Regions from separate parts of the Pseudomonas sp. MDT1-17 genome, predicted to be linked through region 3. Evidence: predicted binding sites of a transcription regulator. Region 3 holds the regulator's gene; each other region holds the start of a gene.
What was found. The regulator FliA, encoded in region 3, starts transcription of late flagellar genes. The targets are predictions, from matches to a motif close to CTAAAGTTTNNNNNNNNNNNGCCGNTAA.

Region 1 (10,529 bases), 2.1 Mb from region 3:
CGGTGTTGTTGCTCGACGATGAGCCGCTGTTGCCGCCCGATGGCGTGAGCGACTGGCTGGTGCGCGACCTGCTCGACGCCGGCATGTTGCGCCGTTGCCTGCGCCATGTGCGTGAGCGCGGCGTGCTGGAAAACACACTGCAGCGCCTGGCCGAGCAAGACCCGCTGACAGGCATCGCCAACCGCCAGGGTTTCCAGACCTTGCTGGCGGCGCGTCTGGCGGAAAACGAAGGCCGTGGCCTGGCCCTCGGTCACCTCGATCTCGACAACTTCCGTCACGCTAACGACGCCCTCGGCCATCAGGCCGGCGACCGGCTGATCCTACAAGTGGTCGCGCGGTTGAAAAGCCAGCTTGAGGCCAGCGATCAACTGGCGCGCCTGGGCAGCGATGAATTTGCCCTGCTGATTGACACTCGCCGCGCACCTCAGCGCGCCGAATGGATGGCCGAGCGCATTACCGAAGCGCTGGCCGAGCCTTACTGGGTCGACGGCGAAAGCCTGTTGATCGGCTCCAGCCTCGGTATTGCTCACGCCCGGGCTCAGGCCGGCGCCGACCCGCTGATGTGGCACGCGCACATCGCCATGCAACAAGCCAAAAGCACTCAGGGCTGCACTTTTCACATCTTCAACGAGCGCATCAATCGCAATGCCCGCAGCATGGCCGACCTCGAAAGCGAGCTGCGTCGGGCGTTGCGTCGGGATGAGTTGGAACTGCATTACCAGCCACGCCTGAACCTTGAAGACGGGCAGATCGTCGGCCTCGAAGCCTTGGTGCGCTGGCGTCACGCCGAACGGGGTTTGCTGCCACCGAGCGAATTCGTGCCGCTGGCCGAGCAGAGCGGTTTGATTGTGCCGCTGGGTTACTGGGTGATTTCCCGCGCCTTGCGCGACATGCAGGCGTTGCGCGAACGGGGTTTGCCGGCGTTGCACATGGCGATCAACCTGTCGTTCCGGCAGTTTCAGGACAGCCAGTTACTGTCGACGCTAAGTCGGTTGATTGCCGAGCGCGGCGTCGATGCGCAATGGCTGGAGTTCGAACTGACTGAAACCGCGGTGATGCGCCGCAGTGATCTGGTGAAACAGACCATGGATGCCCTGGGGCGTCTGGGTGTGCGCTTCTCCCTGGACGACTTCGGTACCGGTTTCTCTTCGTTTGTGCACCTCAACAGCCTGCCCATTACCTTGCTGAAGATCGACAAGAGCTTTGTCGGCGGCATGGAACAGCGCGAAGAGAATCGCAAACTGGTCCACGCGATGATCAATCTGGCGCACAACCTCAAGCTTGAAGTGGTCGCCGAAGGTGTAGAAACGCCGGAGCAACTGGATTTGTTGCGCGGGTTTGGCTGCGATCAGGTGCAGGGATATCTGATCAGCAAGCCATTGCCGCTGGCGGAGCTGGTTGAGTATTTGACGTTTGGCAGCAGTCAGCAGCCCGCATTGGAAGTCGTGGTTTAACGCGAATCCAATGTGGGAGCGGGCTTGCTCGCGAAAGCGGTGTGTCAGTTAACGTAGATGTCGACTGACACGGCCCCTTCGCGAGCAAGCCCGCTCCCACAGGGGATCTCAGTCTGGCTGGGGGACCTCGAAACGCTGCTGCGACTCAGGCTCCCGCCGAATCATCCTTTTCATCTTCCACTCAAACGCCAGCGTCAGGCTCACCGCCGCGCACGCCAACCCCAGCGCCAATCCCCACCAGACGCCCGTTGGCCCCCAATTCAAATGGAAGGCCATCCACCAGGCGGCGGGTGCGCCAATCAGCCAATAGCACCCCAATCCCACCAGAAACGTGGTCTTGGCATCCTTGAGCCCGCGAATGCAGCCCATGGCGATGGTTTGCGTACCGTCGAACAGCTCGAACCACGCGGCTACCGCCAGCAGGCTCACGGCCAGGTCAATGACCGGGCGAAAGGCCGGGTCGTTATGGTCAAGGAACAACCCGATCAACTGATTGGGCAGTAGCCAGAAGACCATGGCGAAGGCCAGCATCGAGGCGCCGCCAAACGTGATCCCGACCCGACCGGCCAGCCGTGCATCAAGCAACTGCCCGGCGCCGTAGTGCTGACCAATGCGCATGGTAATCGCATAGGAAAGCCCTGCCGGAACCATGAACGCCACCGAGACGATTTGCAGGGCGATCTGGTGTGCGCCCAGTTGCGTACTGCCCATGGTGCCCATGCACAGCGCGGCGAATGCAAACAGTCCGACTTCCACCGCGTAGGTACCACCAATCGGCAGGCCCAGGCGCCACAGTTCCTTAAGGTACTGGCGGTTGGGCCGCGACAGGCCCTGGCGCAAGGGATAGGCGTCGTAGGCCGGATGCCGACGGATGTGCCAGGCCAGTGCAAGGGCCATGCAGTTGGCGACGATGGCTGTGACCAGCCCGATGCCCATCAGGCCCAGTTTCGGCAGACCGAACATGCCGGTAATCAGCGCGTAATTGAGCAGGAAATTGGCCACGGTGCCGCCGAGGCTGATGACCATCACCGGCGTTGCCCGGCCGATGGCGCTAGTGAAACCGCGCAGGGCCATGAAACTCAAGTAGCCGGGCAGGGCGAACGGCAGGATCAGCAGGAATTGTCCTGCTGCATGGACGTTGGTTTCGGTCTGGCCGAACAGCAGCAAGACCGGTTTGAGGTTCCACAGCAGCAGCCCGGCCACCAGCGCCATCAACCACGCCAGCCATAGCCCGGCCTGAGTCAGCCTGGCGGCGCCGACAATGTCGCCGGCACCCTGACGGATTGCCACGAGGGTGCCGACCGCAGCGATCACGCCAATGCAGAAGATCGACACGAACGAGTACGTCGCTGCGCCCAGGCCACCGCCGGCCAACGCTTCGGGACTCAGTCGCGCCATCATCAAGGTGTCGGTGAGGATCATCAGCATGTGCGCCAACTGCGAGGCAATCAACGGCCCCGCCAGCCGCAGGATGGCCCAGAGTTCGGTACGTGCTGGATGTTTCATGATCATCACGCTCGGCTAATCAAGAGAAAAAGGACAGCCCAAAGAGAACTGGAAGCGTCGATTCTCGGCGCTCTACGGGGTTTGCACAAAGGGATAAAAAGGATGGGTCGCATGATTCAAACTCATGCTGGAGAGTTTCTGCTAGGGTGACCGAATCCCGCTATAGGAGCTTTCCGAATGTCTCGTCGTCTTCCTCCCTTGTATGCCCTGCGCGCATTCGAAGCGGCGGCGCGACACAGCTCGTTTACCCGTGCGGCCGAAGAATTATCGATCACTCAAAGTGCGGTCAGCCGGCATATTCGTACACTCGAAGACCATTTTGCCTGTCGGCTGTTTCACCGCAGCGGGCGCAATCTGCAATTGACCGAATCGGCGCGGCTGATCCTGCCGGGCATCCGTGAAGGCTTCACCGCTCTGGAGCGGGCCTGCAATACCTTGCGCGCCGAGGATGACATTCTGCGCATGAAAGCGCCGTCGACCCTGACCATGCGTTGGCTGCTGGCAAGGCTCAGCCGCTTTCGGCACCTGCAACCCGGCAATGAGGTGCAATTGACCAGCGCCTGGATGGACGTCGACTCGGTGGACTTCAACCATGAACCGTTCGACTGCGCCGTCATCCTCAGCAACGGGCATTTTCAGCCGGACTGGGAGGCGAGTTTCCTGTTCCCGGAAGAGCTGATTCCAGTCGGCGCGCCGAATCTTCTGCAGGATCAACCGTGGGATGTCGCGCGGCTGGCCAATGCCGAACTGCTGCACCCCACGCCGGATCGTCGTGACTGGCGCAGCTGGCTGGAACGCATGGGGCTGGCGGACCAGGTGTCACTCAAGGGCGGGCAGGTGTTCGACACGCTGGAGCTGGGCATGATCGCCGCCGCAAGAGGCTATGGCGTGTCCATGGGCGATCTGTTGATGGTGGCGGAAGATGTGGCTCAGGGGCGTCTGAGTTTGCCGTGGCCGACTGCCGTCGCCAGCGGTGAGAATTATTACCTCGTTTGGCCGAAAACACGCCCCGGAGGAGAACGTCTACGCAGGCTCAGCGATTTTCTCCAGGGCGAAGTTCGCGCCATGGAATTACCGGACGTCGAGCACTTGAGCTGAATCGATAGAGCCGCCGCAATGGCAGCCTTGAGCCATATCCCGGTCAATTACTCAAGTATTCAGGTTTGCCGCCGAAAGTCTGCAGATGGAACCTTCGTGCAGGTTCGACGTAATTCCCATTAGAAATTTTGCTGAGTGTGCGTCGTGATCAGGATGATCCGGTCACTCGGCCAGGAGCTGTCATGTCTCAACCTCGTGCCCGGATCGCCTCACAGCTTGGTCTTGCGCTTGCCGTGATACTGGCGATTGTCATCAGCGGCAGTACCGTGTTCGCCCTGCGCTCGCTGGACACCGCCAACCTTGCCACCCGCGAAGAGCACCTGGCCAGTGAAGCCCGGTTGCTGGCCGATCAGTTGAGCACCTTTCACGGCACGTTGCGTGAAAGTACCCAGCGCCTGGCCGGTTTGTTCGAAAAGCGCTTCAGCGCGGGTCTGAGCGTGCATCCGGACGAACCGGTGACCGTGGCGGGCACCCAGACCCCGGGCCTGCACCTGGGCAGCGAAGTGTTGAACAACAACTTCGAGGAAGTGGACGAGTTCAAGCAGATGACGGCGGGTGTCGCCACGGTGTTTGTGCGCAGCGGTGAGGAGTTCATTCGGGTCAGCACGAATGTCAGCAAACAAGACGGAAGCCGTGCCATAGGCACCCTGCTCGATCACGCGAACCCGGCTTACGCCCGTTTGATGGCGGGGCAGAGCTACGTGGGCCGAGCTTTGCTTTTCGAGCGCTTCTATATGTCGCAGTACACCCCCGTACGCGACAGCAGCGGTAAGGTCATTGCCGTGTTGTACGTAGGATTCGATTACACCGACGCTCAGAACGCGCAGTTCGCCAACCTCAAGCGCTTCCGTATCGGCCAGACCGGTTCCCTGGCGCTGCTCGATGACCAGGGCAAATGGCTGGTGCCGATAGCGGGTGTACAGGCGTTGGATCAGGCGACTCAGAGCATCGTTGGCTTGGCGAAGACACCGGGCAAGGGCGCGTTCTGGAGCGACAAGTCCGAAGATTTCTACAGTATTGCCGTACCGTTTGAAGGCGGCCCATGGTCGGTCGTGGCGAACATGCCGAAAACCGAAATCCGTGCCGTGACCTGGAGTGTCGGTATTCAATTGGCGATTGGCAGTCTGCTGGCGATGTTGATCGCCGTGGGCGCGGCAGTCTGGCTGTTGCGCAGCAAACTCGCGCCGCTGGGTGATTTGGTGCGTCAGGCTGAAGCCTTGGGTGCCGGTGATTTGAGCGTGCGGCTGAACGTGTCGAGCAACGACGAGATTGGTCAACTGGCCCGCGCTTTCAACCAGATGAGTCAAGCCTTGTCGACCATGGTCGAGCACATCCGCAAGGCTTCGCAAGAGGTCAACAGCCGTGCCCAGGCCTTGTCCGGTCTGTCCGGCGGTGCCTATGAAGGGATGGAGCAGCAGTCGGGCGAAATCACCAGCATGGCCGGTGCCGTGGAAGAGTTCAGCGCCACCTCCCTGAACATTGCCGACAACATGGGCAGCACCCAGCGTCTGGCTCAGGAAAACGCACAGCAAACCCAGATCGGTCGTACGTCGATGGACGAAGCGTCCTCGTCTCTGGAGCAAATCGCCGGCGCGCTCAAGAGCACGGCGACGGTGATCAATACCTTGGGTCAGCGCTCCCAGGAAATCGGTGGCATTGTTGGTGTGATCACCTCGATTGCCGATCAAACCAACCTGCTGGCGCTCAACGCCGCCATCGAAGCCGCTCGTGCCGGCGAGCAGGGTCGTGGTTTTGCGGTGGTGGCCGATGAAGTTCGCAACCTGGCTTCACGCACTCGCGAAGCGACTGACGAAATTTCCGGCATGATCCAAAGCATTCAGCAGGAAACCGGCAACGCCATCAGCACCATGGAGCAGGGCAACGTGTTGATGCAGGAAGGCCTGTCGCGCAACGCCAACGTCGCCAGTGCCCTGGCACGTATCGATGAGCAAAGCCGTTCGGCCGGGCAGCAATTTGCGGCGATCACCACCGCGACTCAGGAGCAGAGCAGCACGGCGACGTTGCTCAGCAGCAATTTGCAAAGCATTGCGCTGGCAAACAGTGAGCAGCGTGAAGTGGTGTCGAACCTGGCGGTGACCGCCAAAGAGCTGGAGAAGCTGGCGGCGGACTTGCGTCATGAGGTTGACCGGTTTCGTTGAGTCGCCTTTGAAATAGCCTTCGCGAGCAGGCTCGCTCCCACAGGGTTATGGGTCGTTCCACCTGATTGTGAACGACATAAATCCTGTGGGAGCGAGCTTGCTCGCGAATGGGCTCACCTCAATATTCAAGCCGAGTGACTAATCGCACTTGGCGTTGCTCGACACTTCCTTGCTCGCCAGTTTCAACTGCTTGCCCAGCTCAGCCGCATTGGTGCTGCTGTAAACCCGGCCACCGGTGTTTTCGGCGATACAGCGCGACGGTCCACCGGCACCGATCTTCACCACGTTGACCCGCAGGCGCGGTTGTTCTCTGGCGATTTGGCGGGATACGGCGCAGACGTCCTTCTGGCAACCGTCCTCACCGTCGACGAACATCACGATAACCGCATCGTTGTTGCGTCCGTCCACGGTGCTTGCAGCGTGAGCCAGGCTGTCGGCCAGCGGTGTGCCGTCGTCGGGAACCAGACCTCGAATCCCGTTGATCAGCCGCTGGCGGTCGCCAAACTTGAACACGCCCCGGTCCGGTGTGCTGTTGCAGCCGGCGAACGTGATGAGGCGCGTGTCGATCTTCGGGTCCAGCCCGTTGATCATGCCGGCTAGCGAGTCCTTGGCTACGTCCATGCGGCTGGGTTTGGCGAAGATCCGCATGGTGCGGTTCGCATCCAGGAACTTGTTGAGCTCGTTGGCATAAAACCAGTCCTCGTCGGCTTTCACTGACTTGATGTTCAAATCCATCGAGCCTGAGGTATCGAGCACCACGACAAATTGAGGGATCACTGCGTTCGGCGCTTTTTTGCGGCAAGCAAAGTTGTCCAGCGTCGGTGGCGGTGGCGGTGGCGGTGGCGGTGGCGGGGCGACGACCACAGGTTTTGGTGGCGGGACTGGCTTTGGTTTCGGCGCGGGTTCTGGTTCTGGTGCTGGTGCTGGAACCGGAACAGGAACAGGAACAGGAACAGGAACAGGAACCGGTTCTGGCTCCGGTACCACGACAAGCTCGGGAACAGGTTCAACCGGTTTCTCAATCGGTGTAACCACCGGCGCCACTGGCTCGACCGGGACAATTTTTTCCCGGTGCAGGAACCACCAATAAGCCCAGAGCGCCAAAAGCAGCAACAGCAGCGCAAGCAATGCCGCCGCGATCCACCAGCCCCGGCGCGACGGAGGCGCGACCGGCACCACTGGAACAACCGGCGGCACGATTGGTTTTGGCGGACGCTGGTTCCAGCGCACCACCAGCGGTTCACCATTGAGGCTGTAGAGTTTGTCCAGCTCAGGCGTGCCGAGCAGGCTGCGCAAGTCATCCGCTACCGTGGGCTGACCGCGTTTTTGCAGTTCGTCCGCCAGCTGTCCGAGGGACATCTGACGCACTTCATAGGTTTCCAGCAAGCGTCGTTGCGCGTCCTCGTTGAGGGCGGCATAGGGCGTGGGTTGGCCACCCAGTTCGGTCCACCATTCCAGCACCTCGCCGCTGCCCATCCGCGGGATGGCGAAGAGGCTGGCGACGGTTGGCGGAAAGTGTTTCTGGATGAGGGCGACTTTCGCTTGCAGCGCACTCATGCCCTCTGGTGTGGCTTGCGCATCCCTGATGACCCGCTGCATGACTACGATTCCTGAAAAGGGTGCAGGCATCCATCGGGATGCCTGCGGGGTGAAAAGTTACTCTTCGTAACCGAGGCTGAATTGCAGCTGATTAACTTTCTTCTGCAGCGCCTTCAGTTGTTCCTGCTTGGCTGCCAGCGTCGCGGGTGAGGCCTTGGTCGCGGGCGTTGCCTGCGAGGCCTTGAGCTGCTGCTCGAGCCCCGCAATCTGCTTCTGCACCCGGCTTTCATTGCCATGCCGGGCCTTGAGCGAGGTCAGCAACTGGCCCAGCGACTGGTTCAGCGTCGCCTGGGCTTTCTGTTGGCTGGCCAAGTCGGTTTTGGTGCTCAACTGCTGGGCCTGAATGTTCTCGTACACCTGGCGGAACATCGCGTTTTCCTGACGGGACGCGGTCAGAGCCAGTTCCTTCTGCTTGACCTGATCGCTGTAACCACCGGCGTAGTCACAGTTCATCTTGGTCAACATGCTGCTGTCGCGATTGGTCGCGTCGCATTCGCCCGGCTTTGTCGCGCAACCGCTCAAAGCCAGGACGGCGGTGAGGACCGCCAACTGTCGTAGAGTCATGTGCTTAGCCCAGGGTGATCGCGGAACGCTGGTTGTACAGACCGTCGACTTCCTTCTGCAGGGCGGCGACTTTCTCGTTCATTTTCAGAATGCTCACATCCACCTGCTTGATCTCGGCGCTGGCGCCTTGTGCACGCTCGGCGTCGGCCACTTTGGTGTATTCGGTGACCTTGGTGCGCATGTTGCCGAGGTCTTTACGCAGACGCGTGATGTTTTGGTCGATCTCGGCGACTTCAGCCTGGGCCTTGGTCTTGTCGAGCTTCTTGCGGGTTATGTCTTGTTTGATCTGGGCGAGGCGCGCCTGGTCATCCTTGATCACTTGCTGAGCGGTCGCGGTACGGGCGATGACGTTCTGCGTGTCTTGCTCGACGTCGCTGTTCATCTTCGCTAAACGGGTGGTGGTGTCGGAGTATTCGCTGCGACGTTGATCCAGGTAGTAGTTCGCGCCCATGGCCACACCACACGCGGTAATACCGGCGGCGATGGCGCAGACACCCTTGTTGCTGCTGTTGGACAGTGCGCAACTCAGGATACCGACACCGGCGCCGACAGCGCAGGCCTGGTAGCCGGACTTGCTGAAGAACTGTGCGTCATTGCCCTGGGTCAGGCGCGGGTCGGCACCGTCGCTGCCGCCAAGCATCGAACTGCCGGTGTTGGCACAACCGGTCAGCATCAGGCTACTGGCGAGGACGAAAGCAATCTGTAGCTTGAAGCGAGTCCAAAGGCTGCGCGACATGGGGAAACTCCTTGGTGACAGTGTTGGCTGTTGTTATTGAGGTGAGTTATTGAGTGACGGTTTTGCAGCTGCTCAGCCAGGCGTCAGTGTCGATCTTCTGCTTTTGCAGGAAGTTCTTCTGATTGGCCCAGTGGGTGCGCAAATAGGGTTTGAGTTCTTGAAGCTGTTTGTTGCGCGTGATGATTTCTTCCATCACCGGCACCTGCGCTTCAAGCAGCGGCTGGCCGTACAAAGTCGCCGATTCCACCAGGCTGCTGGCGTAGTAACGGCTAAGTTTGTGCAGGCGATTCTTCTGCTCGTCGAGCTTGCCTTTGCGCATGTCGCAGCTGGCGTCTTTGTCCGCTGTTTCACAATTGAGCTTGTAGTTTTTTTGCAGGAAGTCCACGTACTGGCCGTCGTCGAGCATCTTGGTGCACAGGAACGCACCCAGATTGAGGCTGGCGCGAATCGCCTGGTCACGGGTTTCTTCCTGCTGCTGGTTGCTGGCGCGCAGTTGATTTTCCAGAGCCTGAAGCTTTTCCTTGAGTGTTTTGTCTTCGACGCCCGAGGCCAGGGTGTTCAGGGATTGAACCGTGCCTTTGTCGGCCGATTCGGTTTCCTTGCTGCCGGTGCCGAGTTTCTTCCAGCTGCTTTCAATACTGGCGACACGCTCGCGGGAGGTCAGGGTCGGCGAGACCAGTACCAGACGCAGGCCAGTGGTTTTGTTTTTCACCTGGCCTTCGGCGTTGTAGTACGGCTCTTCCTTGCGCAAAGCGGTGCGCAGGTCGGCTTGAGCGGTCAGGTAGTTGCCGCCTCGGACCACGTAGCCGCCGGCCTGGCCGTGCTGGCGGTCGAGTTTGTTCAGGCGAAACGGCTCGAACATCATCTCGTCGACGTTACCGAGCATGTCGTGCAAGCCCAGCGGATTGGGCTTTTGCAGGCCGGACAATTGCAGTTTGCCGTTGGACGATTGCGCCCCGGCGAACCACTCGTAGGCATTGATACCTTCAGGCATCGGGTAGCGCGTGTCACGAAACTCTGCGGCACCGACTTCCAGGCCACCGCGCGCCGCAAACTCCCACTCGACTTCAGTCGGCAGGCGCAGGAAGCCCAGCGCACCGTCTTCTTTGGGCAACTTGTCGGCGGCGTTTTTGCGCAGCCAAAGATTGTACTTGTCGGCCGCTTCGACGGCTTGTACCCAGCTCACGGACACTTGCGGCAGGCGCATTTTGGTGGCGGCGGTGGGGCAGCTTCCTTCGGTCAATGCCGCGTATTGGAGCTGACTCATCTCGTACTTGGCCATCAAGTAGTAGCGGGACTTGTCGTTTTTCGCGCCGGTGAAACTGCCTGCGATAAACGTCGGTCGAGTCTGTTCGACATAGCCGTATTCCGCGCCGTCCTGACCGATGTTGATCGGGTAGTCGTCAAGCGGTC
Region 2 (10,529 bases), 1.7 Mb from region 3:
TGGAGGAACTGGTCAATCACGTGGCGCTGCTGGTCAGCCGTTACTCTCGCGACGCCGACTATTTTCTGCTGGCCGACGCTGCGGCTCCCGCTCGTTTCGAGCACGTGGAAAACCTGCTTTATTTGGAGAGTCTCGCGTTTTTCCATCGGCTCAATATCACGGCGGCACCCGCGCTGCTGGAGCTCTGCCAAATCCCGCTGATTGAGCGCCTTGAGCAGCGCTTCATCCAGTGTGCCGAACGACCCGCGCTGAACATTGCCGGCACGTCCCTGAGCTATCGGCAATTGCACGCCCACAGCCGCGCGATCCAGCAGCGATTGCTGCCGTTACTCACTCGGCATCAAGGGCCATTGGTGGTCGGGATCTGCCTGCCAAAATGCAGCGCGTTGTATGCGGGGATTCTGGCGATTCTCGGCAGTGGTGCGGTGTATTTGCCGCTGGAGCCGAGCCATCCCCTGCAACGCCAGCAATACATCCTGGAAAACGCCGGGGCCGTGTTGCTACTGCATGACGGTGAGCATCCGCTCGCGGCCCAAATGCCGGGACTCGACATCAGCCGCATCGACATCGATGACGTGGATCTCGATCAACCCTTGATGCGTCAACGACCCGATCTGGACGCGCCATGCATGGCGCTCTACACCTCGGGCACCACCGGCCATCCCAAAGGTGTGTTGCTCAGCCAGGCCAACCTCGCCCATTTCACCGCGTGGTACGCCGACTACGTGCAGCTGACCGAGCAGAGTCGGGTGCTGCAATTTTCGTCATTGAGTTTCGACTCGTCGCTGATCGATATTTTCCCGACCCTGCTCCAGGGTGCCGAACTGATCGTGCCCGGCGACGATCAACGTCGCGACCCGTTGCAACTGGTTGAACTGATCCGCCATCAGCATCTGAGCCACGCCTTTTTGCCGCCGGCGTTGTTGAGCATCCTGCCGCTGGATCAATTGCAATGCCTCGATCACGTGATGACCGGCGGCGATGTCTGCGAACCCTATGTCATCGAGCAGCTCACCCGTCAGGGCAACCTCTACAACCTTTATGGCCCTACCGAAGCGACAGTATTGATTACCGCGCGGCAACTGCGCACCGGCGACAGCAACCGCACCCTCGGCGCGCCAATCGCTAACAGTCAGGTGCTGATTCTCGATGAGGATTTTCAACCGGTGGCCGAACAGACGGTCGGTGAGTTGTACATCGTCGGGCCGGGCGTGTGCCTGGGGTATTTGAACAATCCGCAGCAGACGGCCGAACGTTATCTGAACCTGAGCCTGCCGAATGGCCGAAGCCTGCGCGCCTACCGCACCGGCGACATGGCGAAGTGGACCAGCGACGGCATCGAGCTCTGCGGACGGCGTGACAATCAGGTGAAGATTCGTGGCTTTCGGGTCGAGCCGGAAGAGATCGAACGCTGCTTGCGCGACAGTCAGTTGTACCGCCAGGTCGCGGTGGTCATCGACAGCCATCGACGGATTCTGGCCTTCCTCGCACAGCCTCAGGAAGATCACCCCGGCACCGCTCGCGAAGCGCTGAAAGCCCACTCCATGCAGTTTCTGCCGGACTACATGCAGCCCACCGCCTGGACCGAACTGCCGAGCATGCCGTTCGCCAGCAACGGCAAAGTCGACCGCAAGGCGCTGCTGGCAATGCCCGTGAATGTGTCCGAAAACACCTTGCGGCGCTTGCCCGCCAGTGTCGATGAGGCGCTGTTGTTGGAGATCTGGGCTGAGCTGCTGGAGCTGCCAGCCAGCGATATTTCTACCGACGAAAGTTTCTTCAACCTGGGCGGCCACTCGATCCTGCTGTCGCGCATGCTTTTGCGTTTGCGCGAAGAGTTCGGTCGCAGCATCTCGATCAACCGCTTCATCGAATTGCCGACCATAGCCAAGTTGGCGACCTTGGTGCGCGGCTCCGGCACCGAAGAAGTGCTGAGCGAGCAGGCCATGGCCGATGCCTTCCGTGAGCTGGATATCCAGCCGTTGCCAGTCAACCGCATGGGCGATGTGCACAAGGTGATCGTTACCGGCGCCAATAGCTTTGTCGGCGTGCACATCGTCGAAGCATTGCTCGCCTGGGGCGCCAGCGAAGTCGCCTGCCTGGTGCGCGATGGCGGTGGGCAATCGGCGGCCGAGCGCTTCGCTCACGCGTTGCGGGAAAACCGCCTGGACCACCTGGACCTGAGCCGAGTGCGGGTTTACGCGGCGGACATTACTCGTCCGTTATTGGGACTCGAAGCGGATGTTTACGAGCGACTGGATCGGCAGTTCGGCGCGTTGGTGCACAACGCCGCCAACGTCAATCACGTACTCGATTACGAGTCGCTGGCGCGGGATAACGTCGAGCCGATTTTCGAGTGCCTTCGGTTGTGCGAAGGGCGAAGCAAGAAGATCTTCAATTTTGTCTCCACGCTCTCGGCCTCCAGCACGATTGCCGCCGATGGCCGGGTGCTGGAATTGCCTGCCGCGCAGACCCCACCGATCTACATCAAGAACGGCTACAACTTGTCCAAATGGGTCGGTGAACGGATCCTCGAACGCGCTCGCGAGCGTGGCGTACGGGTCAATCTTTATCGCCCCGGCAACATCAGTTTCAACAGCCTCACGGGTGTCTGCCAGCCTCACAAAAATCGCTTGATGCTGATGCTCAAAGGCTCGATCCAGCTCGGCCAGGTGCCGGAGTTCACGCTGAATTTCGACCTGATGCCGGTGGACTTTCTGGCCCGGTTCATCGCCTTCCATGCCAGCCGTTATTCACCCGAAAAAGCGGTGTTCAACCTGCACAACCCCGAGCCTCTGAGCTGGGACAACTACGTCGCGTCATTTCGTGAAGCCGGCCGGGAGTTTTCCATGGTCAGCGTCTCCGACTGGCAACAGCAATTGGGTCGGGTCGACAGCGACAATGCGTTGTTCGGCGTGCTCGGTTTCTACCTCAACGGTTTCGAGGAAGACATTGGCGACATCTCGATGATCGGCCACGACAACGCCCAGGCCGGCGTCCGGCAGATGGGCGCGCACTACCCGGAAAAATCCCCGGCGCTGCTGCGGCGCGGCTGCGATTACCTGAAAGAAATCAATTTCATCTGATTCAACCCAACCCCAAGAATGGAGCAAGACCATGAGCACTCAGCAACCCGACACCCTGATCAAAAATCCTCAAGGCTGCCACGTGGTGTCCTCGGTGGAAGTGCCGGCCGATGCCAAGAAAGTCTGGGCAGTGGTCGGCAACTTTGCCGGCTTCGATCAATTCATTCCGGCGCTGTCGCACATTGAAATGACCGGCGAAGGCGTGTCGTCCCTGCGCAAGAAGTTCTTTAAGGACGGCAACCTGGTAGTCGAGCAACTCAACTCACGGGATGACCAGGCACTGAATATGACGTGGACCACGATTTACAACACCTTGGGCGTGGCCAACTTGTGGGCGGCAATGAGTGTTGAACCGCTGGATGCGGGTAAGTCGCGGGCGACCTGGACCATCATCGCCGAACCCGCACAGGGCGGTGCCGAGGCGTTGCCGGGTTTCAAGGATTTCGTCCAGGGCTATGCCGATGACTCGATGAACAATGTGCTGAAGCTGTTTGCGTAAGGCATAAGAAAGCCCGCTGCGGATCACTCCACAGCGGGCTCTTTTACATCGTTTGATCAGATTTTGAAGCTGTCGACCAACTGCTTCAACCGGTTCGCCTGCAACGACAACGCATCGCAATCCTTCAACGTTTCATTGAGGTTGGCCACGCTCTGTTGGTTCAGCAGGTTGATCTGGTTAACGTCGACGTTGAGGGTTTCCACGACCGCCGTCTGCTCTTCAGTCGCCGCGGCCACCGACTGGTTCATACCGTCGATTTCGCCGATGCGCTGGGTCACGCTGACCAGACGCAAGCCAGCCTGATTCGCCACTTCAACGCTCTGCTCGCTGGAGGCCTGACTGGCGTTCATGGTGGTCACCGCTTCGCGAGAGCCGATCTGCAGCGAGGTGATCATCTTGTGGATCTCCTCCGCCGATTCCTGGGTACGGTGAGCGAGGTTACGCACCTCGTCCGCCACCACCGCAAAACCACGACCGGCTTCACCGGCACGGGCCGCTTCGATGGCCGCGTTGAGCGCGAGCAAGTTGGTCTGCTGGGAGATGCCTTTGATCACATCCAGAATGTGCCCGATGTTGTCGGTGCTGGCGTTCAGAGTTTCGATCTGAGTGCAGGACAGGCTGATTTTCTGCGACAACTCGGTCATCGCCAGAATGGTTTTCTCCACCACCTGCCGACCGTCATCGGCCTGCTCGCTCGCACCGCTGGCGTGCTGGGAAGCATCGGCGGCATTGCGGGCGATTTCCTGGGTGGCGGCGCCCAACTGGTTGATCGCCGCGGCCACACTGTTCGTGCGGGCGCTTTGCTCGTCCGAGCCGACGATCGAGGCGTTGGACGAGGCCATTACCCGTTGTGACAGGTCGTGAACCTGACGGGTGGCCGACGACACTTCGCAAATCGACGCGTGAATTCGCTCCACGAACTGGTTGAACGAACCTCCCAACTCGCCGAACTCGTCTTTACTTTCCACGGCCAAGCGACGGGTCAGGTCGCCTTCGCCCTGAGCGATGTCCTGCATCGCCCGGCCCATGGTGGTCAGCGGACGCATCAGCACGTTGATCAGCAAGCTCAGCAGCACCGCAATGGCCGTCACGGCGATAAACATTGCGATCAGCGCAGAAGTGCGGAACTGGCTGAGCGGCGCGTAGGCCTTGTCCTTGTCGATCGACAGACCGATGTACCACTCGGCATTCGGCAAACCGCTCACCGGGGTGAACGAGAGGATGCGGTCCTGCTTGTTCAGGGTGACGTCCTGATTGCCCTTCTCGATGCGAACGCCGGCGTTCGGGTAAATGTCCTTCAGGTTTTTCATCACTTGGTCTTTGTCCGGACTGACGATCACCTGACCGTCGGCGCTGACCAGGAACGCGTGGCCGATGCCACCGAAGTCCACCGAGTTGATGATCTTCACCAGTGTTTCCAGACTCAGGTCACCACCGACCACGCCGAGCAGCTCGCCGTTCTTTTTCACCGGCAGGGCGATGGTCACCACCAGGCCACCGACGGCAGCCATGTAAGGCGGAGTCAGCATGGTCTTGTCCCCAGCCACCGCTTGTTTGTACCAGGGACGCTGACGCGGATCGTAACCGTCAGGCATCTTCGCGTCCGGGCGCTGAGTGAACACGCCGTTGGCCTGGCCCACGTAGGTGAACTGGAAGTTCGAGGTGAGGGCCGGTTGATTGACCAGCCCCGGGAGGTCGGCATTGGCGCCTTGGTGTGCAACATTCTGCGCGAGGTTTTCCAACACCAGCACACGGCCGCTAATCCAGTTCTGCACGCTGCTGGCGGTCAGATCGCCAGCTTGCTGGACGCTCGATTCAAGGCTTTCACGGATGGTATTTCGCTGCAGATAGTCGTTGTACAAAGTGAACAACGCAAAAGCCAGCACCACGACGCCGGAGGCGGCCAGCAGGATTTTATGACTGAATTTGAGATTCATTTCATGCGACTTCTTATGCAAAAAGTGGGGATGCGTTACGGAGTGCAACATTCCATGTAACAGCGCAGCCAGTGCTCTGGGGCCGCTCTACGTTGGTGCACGCATGTCTCATCAGTCTGTCGGCACAAACCGCAGAAATCTTAGGCGCTTGTACGAAATGATCGGCATTGCTGTCAGATACCCGCCGAACGGCGTGCTAGAGCGCCTGATCAGCGTTTTTGTAAGGACACCGTTCGTACGGCAGTTGCAAACTCCATAACCCTTGATAACAATGCGACCAATTATCATTTGTGACGTTCGGGCTGTCGCACTCCAGTCCTCACCTGAGTTTGCAGTACAGGCGCTTTACAGTAGCCGGCGCGGTGGATCTGGATTACAACGCGCAGCTGCGGCTGATCAAATTGACTCGCGGCGAGATCATCGTGACGTGCGGCGGGATCGACGAAGGATCTTCGTTCGACCGACCGCTGCGGGTGCAAAGTCGCCACGGCTATCTGACGTGCTCAGCGGACATTGCCGACTTGCGGCTGTCCGGTGTTTTCCGCCTGGAGAATACCGACACGTTGCTGGCCATCCTGCCGCAAACCCTGCCGGTGCAACTGCGTTATCGCACGCGTTGGTGGGTGACACTGGAGCGACAGGCCTGAATTATTTTTGGCGGGTTTTACGGGCAAGTCCGGCTTTGTCAGTAAGCACTTCAATGCTGACTTCAGCGACTTCCTATGGAAACCTACAATGACTGTGTGCGCCACCAAGTAAGACCCTCTTCATTTCGCCGCCGATTCAGGCGCCGTGCGCTACGCCGTACGCGCTGTGCTGTTCTCCACGGCGCTGGGTGTCGAGGCATTGCCGACACTGGGCGTAGCGGCAGAGGGCGGCGAGGTCAGCAGCCATCGCTACACACGGTGAGCTACCAATTCTAAGTTCTCCTCAAAAAATGAAGCCAGCACCTGAATCCAGGGGCTGGCTTTGTCGTTTTTGCGGGATCATTCCACTGATTTAGCTATGGCGTCACTGAGCGTTTAGCGAGCCCATAACGACAAAACCCCTGTCTGCGTTAGCAGACAGGGGTTTCGGAATTCAATCTTGACGATGACCTACTCTCACATGGGGAAACCCCACACTACCATCGGCGATGCATCGTTTCACTGCTGAGTTCGGGATGGGATCAGGTGGTTCCAATGCTCTATGGTCGTCAAGAAATTCTGTGACCAGCCCGTTACTGCGGTAACGTGCCAGAAAAACTGGTGACTTCTACTAAAACAAAACCCCCACCTGCATACGCAGATAGGGGTTTCGGAATTTAATCTTGACGATGACCTACTCTCACATGGGGAAACCCCACACTACCATCGGCGATGCATCGTTTCACTGCTGAGTTCGGGATGGGATCAGGTGGTTCCAATGCTCTATGGTCGTCAAGAAATTCGGTAGCCAGGTCGTGGGCCTTTTCAGGTTCACGCTCCAGCGAATGGGTATGCGATAGATTTGTGTGTTGCCTTGCGAATTTTCGACTGGTGTCGTCTTCACACACCGCAATCTGGCCTCTTTCGAGTTCACAAATTGCTTGGGTGTTATATGGTCAAGCCTCACGGGCAATTAGTATTGGTTAGCTCAACGCCTCACAGCGCTTACACACCCAACCTATCAACGTCGTAGTCTTCGACGGCCCTTCAGGGGACTCAAGGTCCCAGTGAGATCTCATCTTGAGGCTAGTTTCCCGCTTAGATGCTTTCAGCGGTTATCTATTCCGAACATAGCTACCCGGCAATGCCACTGGCGTGACAACCGGAACACCAGAGGTTCGTCCACTCCGGTCCTCTCGTACTAGGAGCAGCCCCTCTCAAATCTCAAACGTCCACGGCAGATAGGGACCGAACTGTCTCACGACGTTCTAAACCCAGCTCGCGTACCACTTTAAATGGCGAACAGCCATACCCTTGGGACCGGCTTCAGCCCCAGGATGTGATGAGCCGACATCGAGGTGCCAAACACCGCCGTCGATATGAACTCTTGGGCGGTATCAGCCTGTTATCCCCGGAGTACCTTTTATCCGTTGAGCGATGGCCCTTCCATACAGAACCACCGGATCACTAAGACCTACTTTCGTACCTGCTCGACGTGTCTGTCTCGCAGTCAAGCGCGCTTTTGCCTTTATACTCTACGACCGATTTCCGACCGGTCTGAGCGCACCTTCGTACTCCTCCGTTACTCTTTAGGAGGAGACCGCCCCAGTCAAACTACCCACCATACACTGTCCTCGATCCGGATAACGGACCTGAGTTAGAACCTCAAAGTTGCCAGGGTGGTATTTCAAGGTTGGCTCCACGCGAACTGGCGTCCACGCTTCAAAGCCTCCCACCTATCCTACACAAGCAAATTCAAAGTCCAGTGCAAAGCTATAGTAAAGGTTCACGGGGTCTTTCCGTCTAGCCGCGGATACACTGCATCTTCACAGCGATTTCAATTTCACTGAGTCTCGGGTGGAGACAGCGCCGCCATCGTTACGCCATTCGTGCAGGTCGGAACTTACCCGACAAGGAATTTCGCTACCTTAGGACCGTTATAGTTACGGCCGCCGTTTACCGGGGCTTCGATCAAGAGCTTCGCGTTAGCTAACCCCATCAATTAACCTTCCGGCACCGGGCAGGCGTCACACCCTATACGTCCACTTTCGTGTTTGCAGAGTGCTGTGTTTTTAATAAACAGTCGCAGCGGCCTGGTATCTTCGACCGGCATGGGCTTACGCAGTAAATGCTTCACCCTCACCGGCGCACCTTCTCCCGAAGTTACGGTGCCATTTTGCCTAGTTCCTTCACCCGAGTTCTCTCAAGCGCCTTGGTATTCTCTACCCAACCACCTGTGTCGGTTTGGGGTACGGTTCCTGGTTACCTGAAGCTTAGAAGCTTTTCTTGGAAGCATGGCATCAACCACTTCGTCACCCAAAGGGTAACTCGTCATCAGCTCTCGGCCTTAGAATCCCGGATTTACCTAAGATTCCAGCCTACCACCTTAAACTTGGACAACCAACGCCAAGCTGGCCTAGCCTTCTCCGTCCCTCCATCGCAATAACCAGAAGTACAGGAATATTAACCTGTTTTCCATCGACTACGCTTTTCAGCCTCGCCTTAGGGACCGACTAACCCTGCGTCGATTAACGTTGCGCAGGAAACCTTGGTCTTTCGGCGTGGGTGTTTTTCACACCCATTGTCGTTACTCATGTCAGCATTCGCACTTCTGATACCTCCAGCAAGCTTCTCAACTCACCTTCACAGGCTTACAGAACGCTCCTCTACCGCATCACCTAAGTGATACCCGTAGCTTCGGTGTATGGTTTGAGCCCCGTTACATCTTCCGCGCAGGCCGACTCGACTAGTGAGCTATTACGCTTTCTTTAAAGGGTGGCTGCTTCTAAGCCAACCTCCTAGCTGTCTAAGCCTTCCCACATCGTTTCCCACTTAACCATAACTTTGGGACCTTAGCTGACGGTCTGGGTTGTTTCCCTTTTCACGACGGACGTTAGCACCCGCCGTGTGTCTCCCATGCTCGGCACTTGTAGGTATTCGGAGTTTGCATCGGTTTGGTAAGTCGGGATGACCCCCTAGCCGAAACAGTGCTCTACCCCCTACAGTGATACATGAGGCGCTACCTAAATAGCTTTCGAGGAGAACCAGCTATCTCCGAGCTTGATTAGCCTTTCACTCCGATCCACAGGTCATCCGCTAACTTTTCAACGGTAGTCGGTTCGGTCCTCCAGTTAGTGTTACCCAACCTTCAACCTGCCCATGGATAGATCGCCCGGTTTCGGGTCTATTCCCAGCGACTAGACGCCCTATTAAGACTCGCTTTCGCTACGCCTCCCCTATTCGGTTAAGCTCGCCACTGAAAATAAGTCGCTGACCCATTATACAAAAGGTACGCAGTCACCCAACAAAGTGGGCTCCCACTGCTTGTACGCATACGGTTTCAGGATCTATTTCACTCCCCTCTCCGGGGTTCTTTTCGCCTTTCCCTCACGGTACTAGTTCACTATCGGTCAGTCAGTAGTATTTAGCCTTGGAGGATGGTCCCCCCATATTCAGACAAAGTTTCTCGTGCTCCGTCCTACTCGATTTCATGACTAAGAGATTTTCGCGTACAGGGCTATCACCCACTATGGCCGTACTTTCCAGAACGTTCCGCTAATCTCAAAGCCACTTAAGGGCTAGTCCCCGTTCGCTCGCCACTACTAAGGGAATCTCGGTTGATTTCTTTTCCTCAGGGTACTTAGATGTTTCAGTTCCCCTGGTTCGCCTCTTAAGCCTATGTATTCAGCTTAAGATAACCATCTTATGATGGCTGGGTTCCCCCATTCAGACATCTCCGGATCAAAGTCTGTTTGCCGACTCCCCGAAGCTTTTCGCAGGCTACCACGTCTTTCATCGCCTCTGACTGCCAAGGCATCCACCGTATGCGCTTCTTCACTTGACCATATAACCCCAAGCAATCTGGTTATACTGTGAAGACGACATTCGCCGAAAATTCGCATTCTTACTCATTAAGAGCAACTCACAAATTTTACCTTAGCCTGATCCGTTACCAGTGAAAGTAACGTCCAGTCTATCTTTCTATCACATACCCAAATTTTTAAAGAACGATCTAGCCAAAGACTAGAAATCAACATTCACCATCATCACAATGGAATGCTCATTTCTAAGCTTTCAACAAACAGAAGCAGTTAGTGGTGGAGCCAAACGGGATCGAACCGTTGACCTCCTGCGTGCAAGGCAGGCGCTCTCCCAGCTGAGCTATGGCCCCGTATTTCTACAGGCGTTTCCCACACAAAATTGGTGGGTCTGGGCAGATTCGAACTGCCGACCTCACCCTTATCAGGGGTGCGCTCTAACCAACTGAGCTACAGACCCAATTTCGGGCTGCTTCTATATCGTCTTCTTCAATGAATCAAGCAATTCGTGTGGGAGCTTATGGAGCAGCTGATGTCGTCGATTAAGGAGGTGATCCAGCCGCAGG
Region 3 (10,529 bases):
GCCTTCCAACAACATTTCGCGATAACGCGATTGCCGCAAAGCGACGGACTTGAGTTTGGCGGCAATCGGCAGCAGCACCAGGTTGGCACTGGCCACGCCATAGATGGTCGCGACGAAGGCCACGGCAATGCCGCTGCCCAGCTGCGATGGATCGGCCAGGTTGCCCATCACGTGGATCAGGCCCATCACCGCACCGATGATGCCGATGGTCGGGGCGTAGCCGCCCATGCTTTCGAAGAATTTGGCGGCTTCGATGTCGCGGCTTTCCTGGGTGTAGAAATCCACTTCCAGAATGCTTCGAATCGCTTCCGGCTCGGCGCCGTCCACCAGCAGTTGCAGGCCTTTGCGCGAGTAGTTGTCGGGTTCGGCGTCGGCCACCCCTTCCAGACCGAGCAGGCCTTCCTTGCGTGCGGTCAGGCTCCAGTTGACGACGCGATCAACGCCACCGGCGAGGTCGATGCGTGGAGGGAACAGGATCCAGGCCAGAATCTGCATGGCACGCTTGAAGGCGCTCATCGGCGACTGCAGCAGCGCCGCACCGACGGTTCCACCGATAACGATCAACGCCGCCGGGCCATTGGCCAGTGCGCCGAGGTGACCGCCTTCAAGGTAGTTGCCGCCAATGATGGCGACAAACGCCAGGATGATCCCGATAAGGCTTAAAACATCCATCAGATACAAGCCTCGACCAGATGCTTGCCAATATCGTCCAGCCCGTACACCGCGTCGGCGAGTTCGGCTTTGACGATGGCCATCGGCATGCCGTAGATCACGCAGCTGGCTTCATCCTGGGCCCAGATCGAGCTGCCGCCCTGCTTGAGCAGACGCGCGCCTTCGCGACCATCGGCGCCCATGCCGGTCAATACCACCGCCAGAACTTTGTCACCGTAAGACTTGGCCGCGGAACCGAAGGTGATGTCCACGCACGGCTTGTAGTTCAAACGCTCGTCGCCCGGGAGGATTTTCACCGCACCACGGCCGTCGATCATCATTTGCTTGCCACCCGGTGCCAGCAGCGCCAGGCCCGGACGCAAGATGTCGCCATCCTCGGCTTCCTTGACGCTGATGCGGCAGAGTTTGTCCAGACGTTCGGCGAAGGCTTTGGTGAAAGCCGCCGGCATGTGCTGGATCAATACGATGGGGGCGGGAAAGTTGGCCGGCAATTGGGTCAGAACCCGCTGCAGGGCAACCGGACCACCGGTGGACGTGCCGATGGCGACCAATTTGTAGGCTTTGCGTTTCGGTGCAGGCGACGATGAGGCGGGTGCGTGCGTACGCGCCGGAATCGGAGCTGGTGCCGGACGCGCAGGTGCGCTGCTGCCGTAGCTGCTGACGCTCGAAGGCGTCGGAGCTGGCGCGGCGACGGGTGCCGGAGCGCTGTAGGTGCTGGCACGACGGTTACTGCGCGAGATGCTGAGAATCTTCTCGCACAGCAGTTGCTTGACCTTCTCCGGGTTGCGGGAGATGTCTTCGAAATTCTTCGGAAGGAAGTCCACCGCGCCGGCGTCCAGCGCATCGAGAGTGACCCGAGCGCCTTCGTGGGTCAGCGAGGAAAACATCAACACCGGGGTCGGGCAGCGCTGCATGATGTGCCGCACCGCCGTGATGCCATCCATCATCGGCATCTCGTAGTCCATGGTGATCACGTCTGGCTTGAGGGCCAGCGCCTGATCGATCGCCTCTTTTCCGTTGGTCGCCGTGCCGACGACCTGGATATTCGGATCCGCTGAAAGAATTTCCGAGACGCGGCGGCGGAAAAACCCCGAATCGTCCACCACCAGGACTTTGACTGCCATAAACACTCCGTTAGACGGAGCGAGGCTCAGTCGCCCCGCTCCACCAGAATCAAATACGCCGTGCGGCGTAACGCTTGAGCATGCTCGGTACATCGAGAATCAGCGCAATGCGGCCGTCACCGGTGATGGTGGCGCCGGACATGCCCGGGGTTCCCTGGAGCATTTTGCCCAATGGCTTGATGACCACTTCTTCCTGGCCCACCAGTTGATCGACGACGAAGCCGATCCGCTGAGTGCCCACCGAAAGGATCACCACATGGCCCTCGCGCTGCTCTTCGTGAGCGGCGGAGGCGACCAGCCAGCGTTTGAGGTAGAACAGTGGCAGTGCCTTGTCCCGCACGATCACCACTTCCTGGCCGTCCACCACGTTGGTGCGCGACAGGTCGAGGTGGAAGATCTCGTTGACGTTCACCAGCGGGAACGCAAACGCCTGGTTGCCGAGCATGACCATCAGCGTCGGCATGATCGCCAGGGTCAACGGGACCTTGATGACGATCTTCGAGCCCTGGCCCTTGGTCGAGTAGATGTTGATCGAACCGTTGAGCTGGGAAATCTTGGTTTTCACCACGTCCATGCCCACGCCACGACCCGATACGTCAGAGATCTCGGTTTTGGTCGAGAACCCTGGCGCAAAAATCAGGTTGTAGCACTCGGTGTCGCTCAAGCGATCGGCCGCGTCCTTGTCCATCACACCGCGTTTTACCGCGATGGAACGCAGGACGTTCGGGTCCATGCCTTTGCCGTCATCGGAGATCGACAGCAGGATGTGGTCGCCTTCCTGTTCAGCAGCGAGGATGACCTTGCCGCCGCGGGACTTGCCCGACGCTTCACGCTCTTCCGGCGATTCGATGCCGTGGTCGACCGCGTTGCGCACCAAGTGGACCAGCGGGTCGGCCAGGGCCTCGACGAGGTTCTTGTCGAGGTCGGTTTCTTCGCCGACCAGTTCCAGGATGATCTCTTTCTTGAGCTGGCGTGCCAGGTCGCGAACCAGACGCGGGAAGCGCCCGAAGACCTTCTTGATCGGTTGCATCCGGGTCTTCATGACCGCGGTTTGCAGGTCGGCCGTGACCACGTCGAGGTTCGACACGGCTTTGGACATGGCTTCGTCGCCGCTGTTGAGGCCCAGACGGACCAAGCGGTTACGCACCAGTACCAACTCGCCGACCATGTTCATGATTTCGTCGAGACGCGCGGTATCGACCCGCACGGTGGTCTCGGCTTCGCTGGCCGGTTTTTCCGCCGGTGGCGCGGCCGGGGCACGAGCCGGAGCCGGTGCAGCAGCAACAGGCTTCGGTGCTTCGGCTTTGGGCTCGGGCGCTTTGGCGACGGGTTTCGGTGCAACAGCCTTGGCCACCGGGGCCACAACCGAAGCGCTGGCGCCCGACACGGTACCGACTTCAGTGAACTTGCCTTTGCCGTGCAATTCGTCGAGCAGCGATTCGAACTCGTGATCGGAGATCAGATCGCTGCCAGCCGCTTTAGCGGTTGGCGCAGCCGGGACAGGCGCCGCAGCAATGGCCGATTCCAGCGCATCAACGGCAAAGTTGCCCTTGCCGTGCAGTTGATCGAGCAGTGCTTCGAACTCGTCGTCGGTGATATCGGAGCTGTCGCCTGCCGCTTTCGGGGCAACCGGTGCGGCGGGCGCAGGGACTACCGCATCGACGGCGAACTGGCCTTTGCCGTGCAACTGATCGAGCAACGACTCGAACTCGGCATCGGTGATTTCGTCGCTGGCAGCGGCATTACCCACTGGCAGCGGAGCAGCCGCCGGGGCCTCGGCCTGCGCCTTGACGGCGTTCAGCGAGTCCAGCAGTTGTTCGAATTCGTTATCGGTGATGTCGCCCGACTCGCTGTCAGCAGCCGGTGTCTCGACCACTTCGGCAACCGGTGCGGCTTCAGCAGTTTGCGGCTCGGCCAGACGGGCCAGAGCGGCAAGCAATTCAGGCGTGGCCGCCGTGATCGGGCTGCGCTCGCGGACTTCGGTGAACATGCCGTTCACCGCATCCAGCGCTTCGAGAACCACGTCCATCAATTCCGAGTCGACGCGACGCTCACCCTTGCGCAGGATGTCGAACACGTTCTCGGCGATGTGACAGCACTCCACCAGCTCGTGGAGCTGGAGGAAGCCGGCGCCTCCTTTTACAGTGTGAAAACCGCGAAAAATTGCATTGAGCAAGTCCGCATCATCAGGTCGGCTTTCAAGCTCGACCAGCTGTTCGGACAGTTGCTCTAGAATCTCGCCGGCCTCAACCAGGAAATCCTGAAGGATCTCTTCATCGGCGCCGAAGCTCATTAAGGGGGTGCTCCCGAGGTCTAAAAACCTAAAAAACCTAAAATGCTAAAACTCTAAAATCCTAGGCTGGATAACAAATCGTCCACATCGTCCTGACCGGACACAACGTCTTCTCTTTTATCGGCATGAATCTGCGGACCTTCACCCTGAGAGAGATGTTTTTGCGGATCTTTTTCAGCCAGCATCGCTTCACGGTCATGTTCGATGCCCGCAAAGCGGTCCACCTGACTGGCCATGAGCACGAGCTTGAGCAGGTTGCTTTCAACTTCGGTGACCAATTGGGTCACACGCTTGATCACCTGACCGGTGAGGTCCTGGTAATCCTGAGCGAGCAGAATGTCGTTGAGGTTGCTCGACACCACGCGATTGTCTTCGCTGCTGCGTGTCAGGAAACCGTCGACTCGCCGGGCCAGTTCGCGGAACTCTTCAGCCCCGACTTCGCGACGCATGAACCGTCCCCAATCGGTGCTCAAGGCCTGGGCTTCATTGCTCAGGCCGTTGACCAGCGGTGTGGCGTTTTCCACCAGATCCATGGTGCGGTTGGCTGCGGCCTCGGTCAGCTTGACCACATAGCCCAGACGCTCGGTGGCATCCGTGATCTGTGACACTTCCTCGGCTTGTGGCATGTTCGGGTCAATCTGGAAATTGACGATCGCGCTATGCAGCTCGCGAGTGAGCTTGCCCACTTCTTGATACAGGCCGCGGTCACGGGTCTGGTTGAGCTCATGGATCAGTTGCACGGCGTCGCCGAACCTGCCTTTTTCAAGGCTTTCGACCAGTTCGACAGCGTGTTTTTTCAGGGTCGACTCGAAATCGCCCTGTGAAGTTTCGATATGCTCCATAGCTCCCCCGTGGCGCAGTTTCTCAACCGATGCGTTCGAAAATCTTTTCGATTTTTTCTTTCAACGCCTGGGCCGTAAAGGGTTTGACCACATAGCCGTTAACACCGGCCTGGGCTGCCTCGATGATCTGCTCACGCTTGGCTTCAGCGGTCACCATCAGCACCGGCAGGTGCTTGAGCTTTTCATCGGCGCGCACGTGGCGCAGCAAATCGATACCGGTCATGCCAGGCATGTTCCAGTCTGTTACCAGAAAGTCGATGCTGCCACTGTTGAGAACCGGAATGGCAGTGATGCCGTCGTCAGCCTCGACCGTGTTGGTGAACCCAAGGTCACGCAACAGGTTTTTTATGATCCGCCGCATCGTTGAGAAGTCATCAACGATGAGGATTTTCATGTTCTTGTTCAATTCGACCTCCAAGCAGTCTTAAACGCGCCCAGCACCTGGACGCGCCATTTCAATCAATCCGGCAAAGCACTCAATGACTGTCTGGAGCACAACAGATCGGGACCCGTGCGGTTCAACACCCCACCAGCCGCGTTCGCAGTGTCCCCACACTGCCTTCAGCGCGCTCGCCACTCCCCCAAACGCCCCCGCAAACGGGCCGCGCACTGGCTGTGTAACTGGCTGACCCGAGATTCGCTGACCCCCAGGACCTCACCGATTTCCTTGAGATTCAACTCTTCGTCGTAGTACAGCGCCAACACCAGTCGCTCACGCTCCGGCAAATTGGCAATCGCGTCCGCCAGTGCCATCTGGAAGCGTTCATCTTCCAGGTCGCGCGACGGCTCGAGATGAGCACTGGCACCATCCTCGTGCAGCCCTTCGTGTTCGCCGTCTTGCAACAGATCGTCGAAACTGAATAACCGGCTGCCCAGGGTGTCGTTCAAAATCCCGTAATAATCGTCGAGACTCAATTGGAGTTCGGCCGCAACCTCGTGATCTTTAGCGTCACGACCGGTTTTAGCTTCAATCGAGCGAATGGCGTCGCTGACCATCCGGGTATTGCGGTGGACCGAACGTGGCGCCCAGTCCCCCTTGCGTACTTCATCGAGCATCGCGCCGCGGATTCGAATGCCCGCGTACGTCTCGAAACTCGCGCCTTTGCTGGCGTCGTATTTGGTCGACACTTCAAGCAGGCCGATCATCCCGGCCTGGATCAGGTCTTCGACCTGGACACTGGCCGGCAGACGCGCCAGCAAGTGGTAGGCAATGCGTTTAACCAGTGGCGCGTAACGCTCGATCAGCTCGTACTGCGCGTCACGTGCCGATTTCTTGTAGAGGTTGTAGCCGCTGGCTGTCATAGCACCGGTCCTGCCGTTTGTTGCACGAGGCGCTCGACGAAAAACTCCAGGTGCCCACGCGGGTTGGCAGGCAATGGCCAGGTATCGACCTTCTGTGCAATGGCCTTGAACGCCAGGGAGCACTTGGAACGCGGGAAGGCTTCATAGACGGCGCGCTGTTTCTGCACGGCCTTACGCACGCTTTCGTCGTAAGGCACCGCACCGACGTATTGTAAGGCGACGTCGAGGAAGCGATCCGTGACCTTGGTCAACTTGGCAAACAGGTTGCGACCTTCCTGCGGGCTCTGGGCCATGTTGGCCAGGACGCGGAAGCGGTTCATGCCGTAATCGCGGTTTAGCAATTTGATCAGTGCGTAGGCATCCGTGATCGAAGTCGGTTCGTCGCAGACCACCAGCAAGACTTCTTGCGCTGCGCGAACGAAACTGACGACAGAGTCGCCAATGCCCGCAGCGGTGTCGATCACCAATACGTCGAGGTTGTCGCCGATATCGCTGAACGCCTGGATCAGGCCGGCGTGTTGGGCCGGGCTCAGATGAACCATGCTCTGTGTGCCGGACGCCGCCGGGACGATGCGGATGCCGCCAGGGCCCTGCAACAGTACGTCGCGCAGCTCACAGCGGCCTTCGATCACGTCGGCTAACGTACGTTTGGGTGTCAGTCCCAGCAGGACGTCGACGTTCGCCAGCCCCAGATCGGCGTCCAGCAGCATGACGCGCCGGCCGAGCTCAGCTAGAGCCAGGGACAAGTTCACTGACACGTTAGTTTTCCCGACGCCACCTTTGCCGCCGGTCACCGCGATCACCTGTACGGGATGCATGCTGCCCATGAATTTTCTTTACCTTGTCTTACTTGACGGAGGCCACATTACTGGCTGCGCGTTCAAAAAATGAACAATGCATGGCAGACCATCGATGTAGGTACAAAAACTGTTCATTAATACCTCAGCCGACCTGCTTGGTCGGGCTGTGGTAAATATCAGCGAACATGTCAGCCATGGCTTCTTCGCTGGGTTCTTCCTGCATTTGCACGCTGACGGCGCGACTGACCAACTGATGACGACGCGGCAGATGCAAATCATCCGGAATCCGCGGGCCATCAGTCAGGTAGGCCACCGGCAATTCATGACTGATGGCCAGGCTCAACACCTCACCCAGACTTGCCGTTTCATCCAGTTTAGTCAGGATGCACCCGGCGAGGCCGCAGCGTTTGTAACTGTGATAAGCGGCTGTTAGAACCTGTTTCTGGCTGGTGGTTGCCAACACTAGATAATTCTTCGATTTGATCCCACGACCGGCCAGGCTTTCGAGCTGCATGCGCAGTGCCGGATCGCTGGCCTGAAGGCCCGCGGTATCGATCAGCACCACGCGCTTGCGCAGCAAGGGTTCCAGCGCCTGCACCAGTGACTGGCCCGGGTCGACGTGAGTCACCGACACATTGAGGATCCGGCCAAGGGTCTTGAGCTGCTCCTGAGCACCAATACGGTAGCTGTCCATGCTCACCAGCGCGATATTCTGCGCGCCGTACTTGAGCACGTAGCGGGCGGCGAGCTTGGCCAGCGTAGTGGTCTTGCCCATGCCGGCAGGGCCGACCATGGCAATCACACCGCCCTCTTCCAGCGGCTCGATTTCCGGTGTGGCGATCATCCGCGCCAGGTGCGCCAGCAACATGCGCCAGGCCTGACGAGGTTCTTCAATATCGGTAATCAGCGCCAGCAAATCGCGCGACAACGGGCCGGACAGGCCGATGCGTTGCAGGCGACGCCAAAGATTGGCCTGGGCCGGACGGCTGCCTTGCAGCTGATTCCAGGCCAGGGAGCCGAGTTGCACTTCCATCAGTTCGCGCAAACTGTTGAGTTCGAAACGCATCGAGTCGAACGCCCGCGGGTCCACACCACCGGAGGCTGGCGCAGCGGCCGGTGCAGGGCGACGGGGTTCGGCGCAGGTCGGTTCGATCAGCGGCTCGGCGGCGGTCAGTGGCAGGCCGGCGAACAACTGGCGATTGGTGCTCTTGTCGCTCTCGCCTTCGCCTCGCAGGCTCAGTTCGGCCTGGGCGGTAACGATCCGCGACTGGGTCTTGCGCAGTTCGTCTTCGAGTTCCATGTTCGGAACGCGCGGGGCCAGCGCCGACAATTTGTAATCCAGGGCAGCCGTCAGCTCGACACCACCGGCGATCCGGCGGTTGCCAATAATGGCGGCATCAGCGCCCAGCTCATCACGAACCAGTTTCATGGCCTGACGCATATCGGCGGCGAAAAAACGCTTAACTTGCATAAACCACTACCTCAGCCGTTGGGCCCTACTGTCGCAACGATGGTCACTTGCTTGTTGTCAGGAATTTCCTGATACGCCAACACGTGCAAACCCGGGACTGCCAATCGGCCGAATCGCGACAGCATCGCGCGAACCGGACCGGCTACCAGCAGAATCACCGGTTGACCTTGCATTTCCTGACGCTGCGCCGCATCGATTAACGAGCGTTGCAGTTTTTCAGCCATGCTTGGCTCCAACAGAACGCCCTCTTCCGAGCCTTGTCCTGCCTTCTGAAGACTATTGAGCAATATTTGTTCCAACCTTGGCTCCAGGGTGATCACTGGTAGCTCGGAGTCAGTGCCTACAATGCTTTGGACGATTGCGCGGGATACGCCGACGCGCACGGCGGCCACCAGCGCGGCAGTATCTTGACTCTTGGCGGCATTGTTGGCGATGGCCTCGGCAATGCTGCGAATGTCCCGTACTGGCACCTGTTCGGCCAGCAAAGCCTGCAAAACTTTAAGCAGCTGCGACAGAGACACCACGCCAGGTACCAGCTCCTCGGCCAGTTTAGGCGAGCTTTTGGCCAGCAATTGCATGAGTTGCTGCACTTCTTCGTGACCGATCAACTCGCTCGAATGCTTGTACAGAATCTGGTTCAAGTGAGTTGCCACTACCGTACTGGCATCGACCACGGTGTAACCGAGGGATTGCGCCTGGGCACGCTGGCTGATTTCGATCCAGACCGCCTCCAGACCGAAAGCCGGATCTTTGGCGGTAATGCCGTTGAGCGTCCCGTAGACCTGACCCGGGTTGATCGCCAGTTCGCGGTCCGGGTAAATCTCCGCTTCGGCCAGGATCACCCCCATCAGGGTCAGGCGATAGGCGCTCGGCGCCAGGTCGAGGTTGTCACGGATATGCACGGTCGGCATCAGGAAGCCCAGGTCCTGGGACAGCTTCTTGCGCACGCCTTTGATTCGCGCCAGCAACTGACCACCCTGGTTGCGGTCCACCAGCGGAATCAGCCGGTACCCGACTTCCAGGCCGATCATGTCGATCGGGGTGACGTCGTCCCAGCCCAGCTCCTTGGTTTCCTGAGCGCGGGCGGGTGATGGCAACAGTTCCTGCTGACGCTTGACCTCTTGCAGGGCCTGAACCTTGACCCCGTTCTGCTTCTTCCAGAACAGGTACGCGCCGCCGGCCGCCAGGGCCGCCATGCTGAGAAAGGAGAAGTGCGGCATGCCGGGCACCAGGCCCATGACCGCCATCATACCCGCCGCCACTGCCAACGCTTTCGGCGAGGCGAACATCTGGCGATTGATCTGTTTGCCCATGTCTTCCGAGCCGGACGCACGGGTCACCATGATCGCTGCAGCGGTGGACAACAGCAGTGATGGCAATTGCGCCACCAAACCGTCACCGATGGTCAACAGCGCGTAAACCTTGCCGGCGTCACCGAAGCTCATGCCGTGCTGGAAGATACCGACGGCCATGCCGCCGATCAGGTTAATGAACAGAATCAGCAGGCCGGCAATGGCGTCACCGCGCACGAACTTGCTGGCACCGTCCATGGAACCGTAGAACTCGGCTTCCTGGGCCACTTCCATCCGGCGCATTTTGGCCTGGTTCTGGTCGATCAGGCCGGCGTTCAAGTCGGCGTCGATTGCCATTTGTTTACCGGGCATCGCATCGAGGGTGAAGCGCGCGCTCACTTCGGAAATCCGCCCGGCACCCTTGGTCACCACAACGAAGTTGATGATCATCAAAATCGCGAAGACGACGATACCGACCACGTAGTTTCCGCCGATCACCACCTCACCGAAGGCCTGGATCACCTTACCGGCGGAGGCATGGCCGTCCTGACCGTGGAGCATTACTACGCGGGTGGAAGCTACGTTCAACGCCAGCCGCAGTAGCGTCGCCACCAGCAGGATGGTCGGGAACACGGCAAAATCCAATGGCCGCAAGGCGTACACGCAGACCAGCAGAACGACGATCGATAGCGCAATGTTGAACGTGAAAAACACGTCCAGCAGGAACGGCGGG

Region 1: the regulator FliA is predicted to act here: its motif matches at 4,109-4,136, upstream of ACYZTX_RS00670 (methyl-accepting chemotaxis protein).
Region 2: the regulator FliA is predicted to act here: its motif matches at 5,636-5,663, upstream of ACYZTX_RS02180 (methyl-accepting chemotaxis protein).

Annotation. Positions count from the first base shown of each region.
Region 1 covers NZ_JBUBVM010000001.1:166,193-176,721, reverse strand. The annotation lists gene ACYZTX_RS00685 (putative bifunctional diguanylate cyclase/phosphodiesterase) at 1-1,454, shown strand, start outside; gene ACYZTX_RS00680 (NorM family multidrug efflux MATE transporter) at 1,563-2,960, opposite strand; gene ACYZTX_RS00675 (LysR substrate-binding domain-containing protein) at 3,138-4,058, shown strand; gene ACYZTX_RS00670 (methyl-accepting chemotaxis protein) at 4,241-6,217, shown strand; gene ACYZTX_RS00665 (vWA domain-containing protein) at 6,356-7,816, opposite strand; gene ACYZTX_RS00660 (hypothetical protein) at 7,874-8,380, opposite strand; gene ACYZTX_RS00655 (zinc ribbon domain-containing protein) at 8,385-9,116, opposite strand; gene ACYZTX_RS00650 (SUMF1/EgtB/PvdO family nonheme iron enzyme) at 9,163-10,529, opposite strand, start outside.
Region 2 covers NZ_JBUBVM010000001.1:487,368-497,896, reverse strand. The annotation lists gene ACYZTX_RS02190 (amino acid adenylation domain-containing protein) at 1-3,083, shown strand, start outside; gene ACYZTX_RS02185 (SRPBCC family protein) at 3,115-3,582, shown strand; gene ACYZTX_RS02180 (methyl-accepting chemotaxis protein) at 3,639-5,519, opposite strand; partial or broken gene ACYZTX_RS02175 (hypothetical protein) at 5,873-6,166, shown strand; rRNA gene rrf (5S ribosomal RNA) at 6,604-6,719, opposite strand; rRNA gene rrf (5S ribosomal RNA) at 6,827-6,942, opposite strand; rRNA gene ACYZTX_RS02160 (23S ribosomal RNA) at 7,098-9,989, opposite strand; tRNA gene ACYZTX_RS02155 (tRNA-Ala) at 10,241-10,316, opposite strand; tRNA gene ACYZTX_RS02150 (tRNA-Ile) at 10,347-10,423, opposite strand; rRNA gene ACYZTX_RS02145 (16S ribosomal RNA) at 10,507-10,529, opposite strand, start outside.
Region 3 covers NZ_JBUBVM010000001.1:2,237,033-2,247,561, reverse strand. The annotation lists gene ACYZTX_RS10405 (flagellar motor protein) at 1-672, opposite strand, end outside; gene ACYZTX_RS10400 (protein-glutamate methylesterase/protein-glutamine glutaminase) at 672-1,796, opposite strand; gene ACYZTX_RS10395 (chemotaxis protein CheA) at 1,846-4,089, opposite strand; gene ACYZTX_RS10390 (protein phosphatase CheZ) at 4,143-4,931, opposite strand; gene ACYZTX_RS10385 (chemotaxis response regulator CheY) at 4,954-5,325, opposite strand; gene fliA (RNA polymerase sigma factor FliA) at 5,493-6,233, opposite strand; gene fleN (flagellar synthesis regulator FleN) at 6,230-7,060, opposite strand; gene flhF (flagellar biosynthesis protein FlhF) at 7,176-8,504, opposite strand; gene flhA (flagellar biosynthesis protein FlhA) at 8,516-10,529, opposite strand, start outside.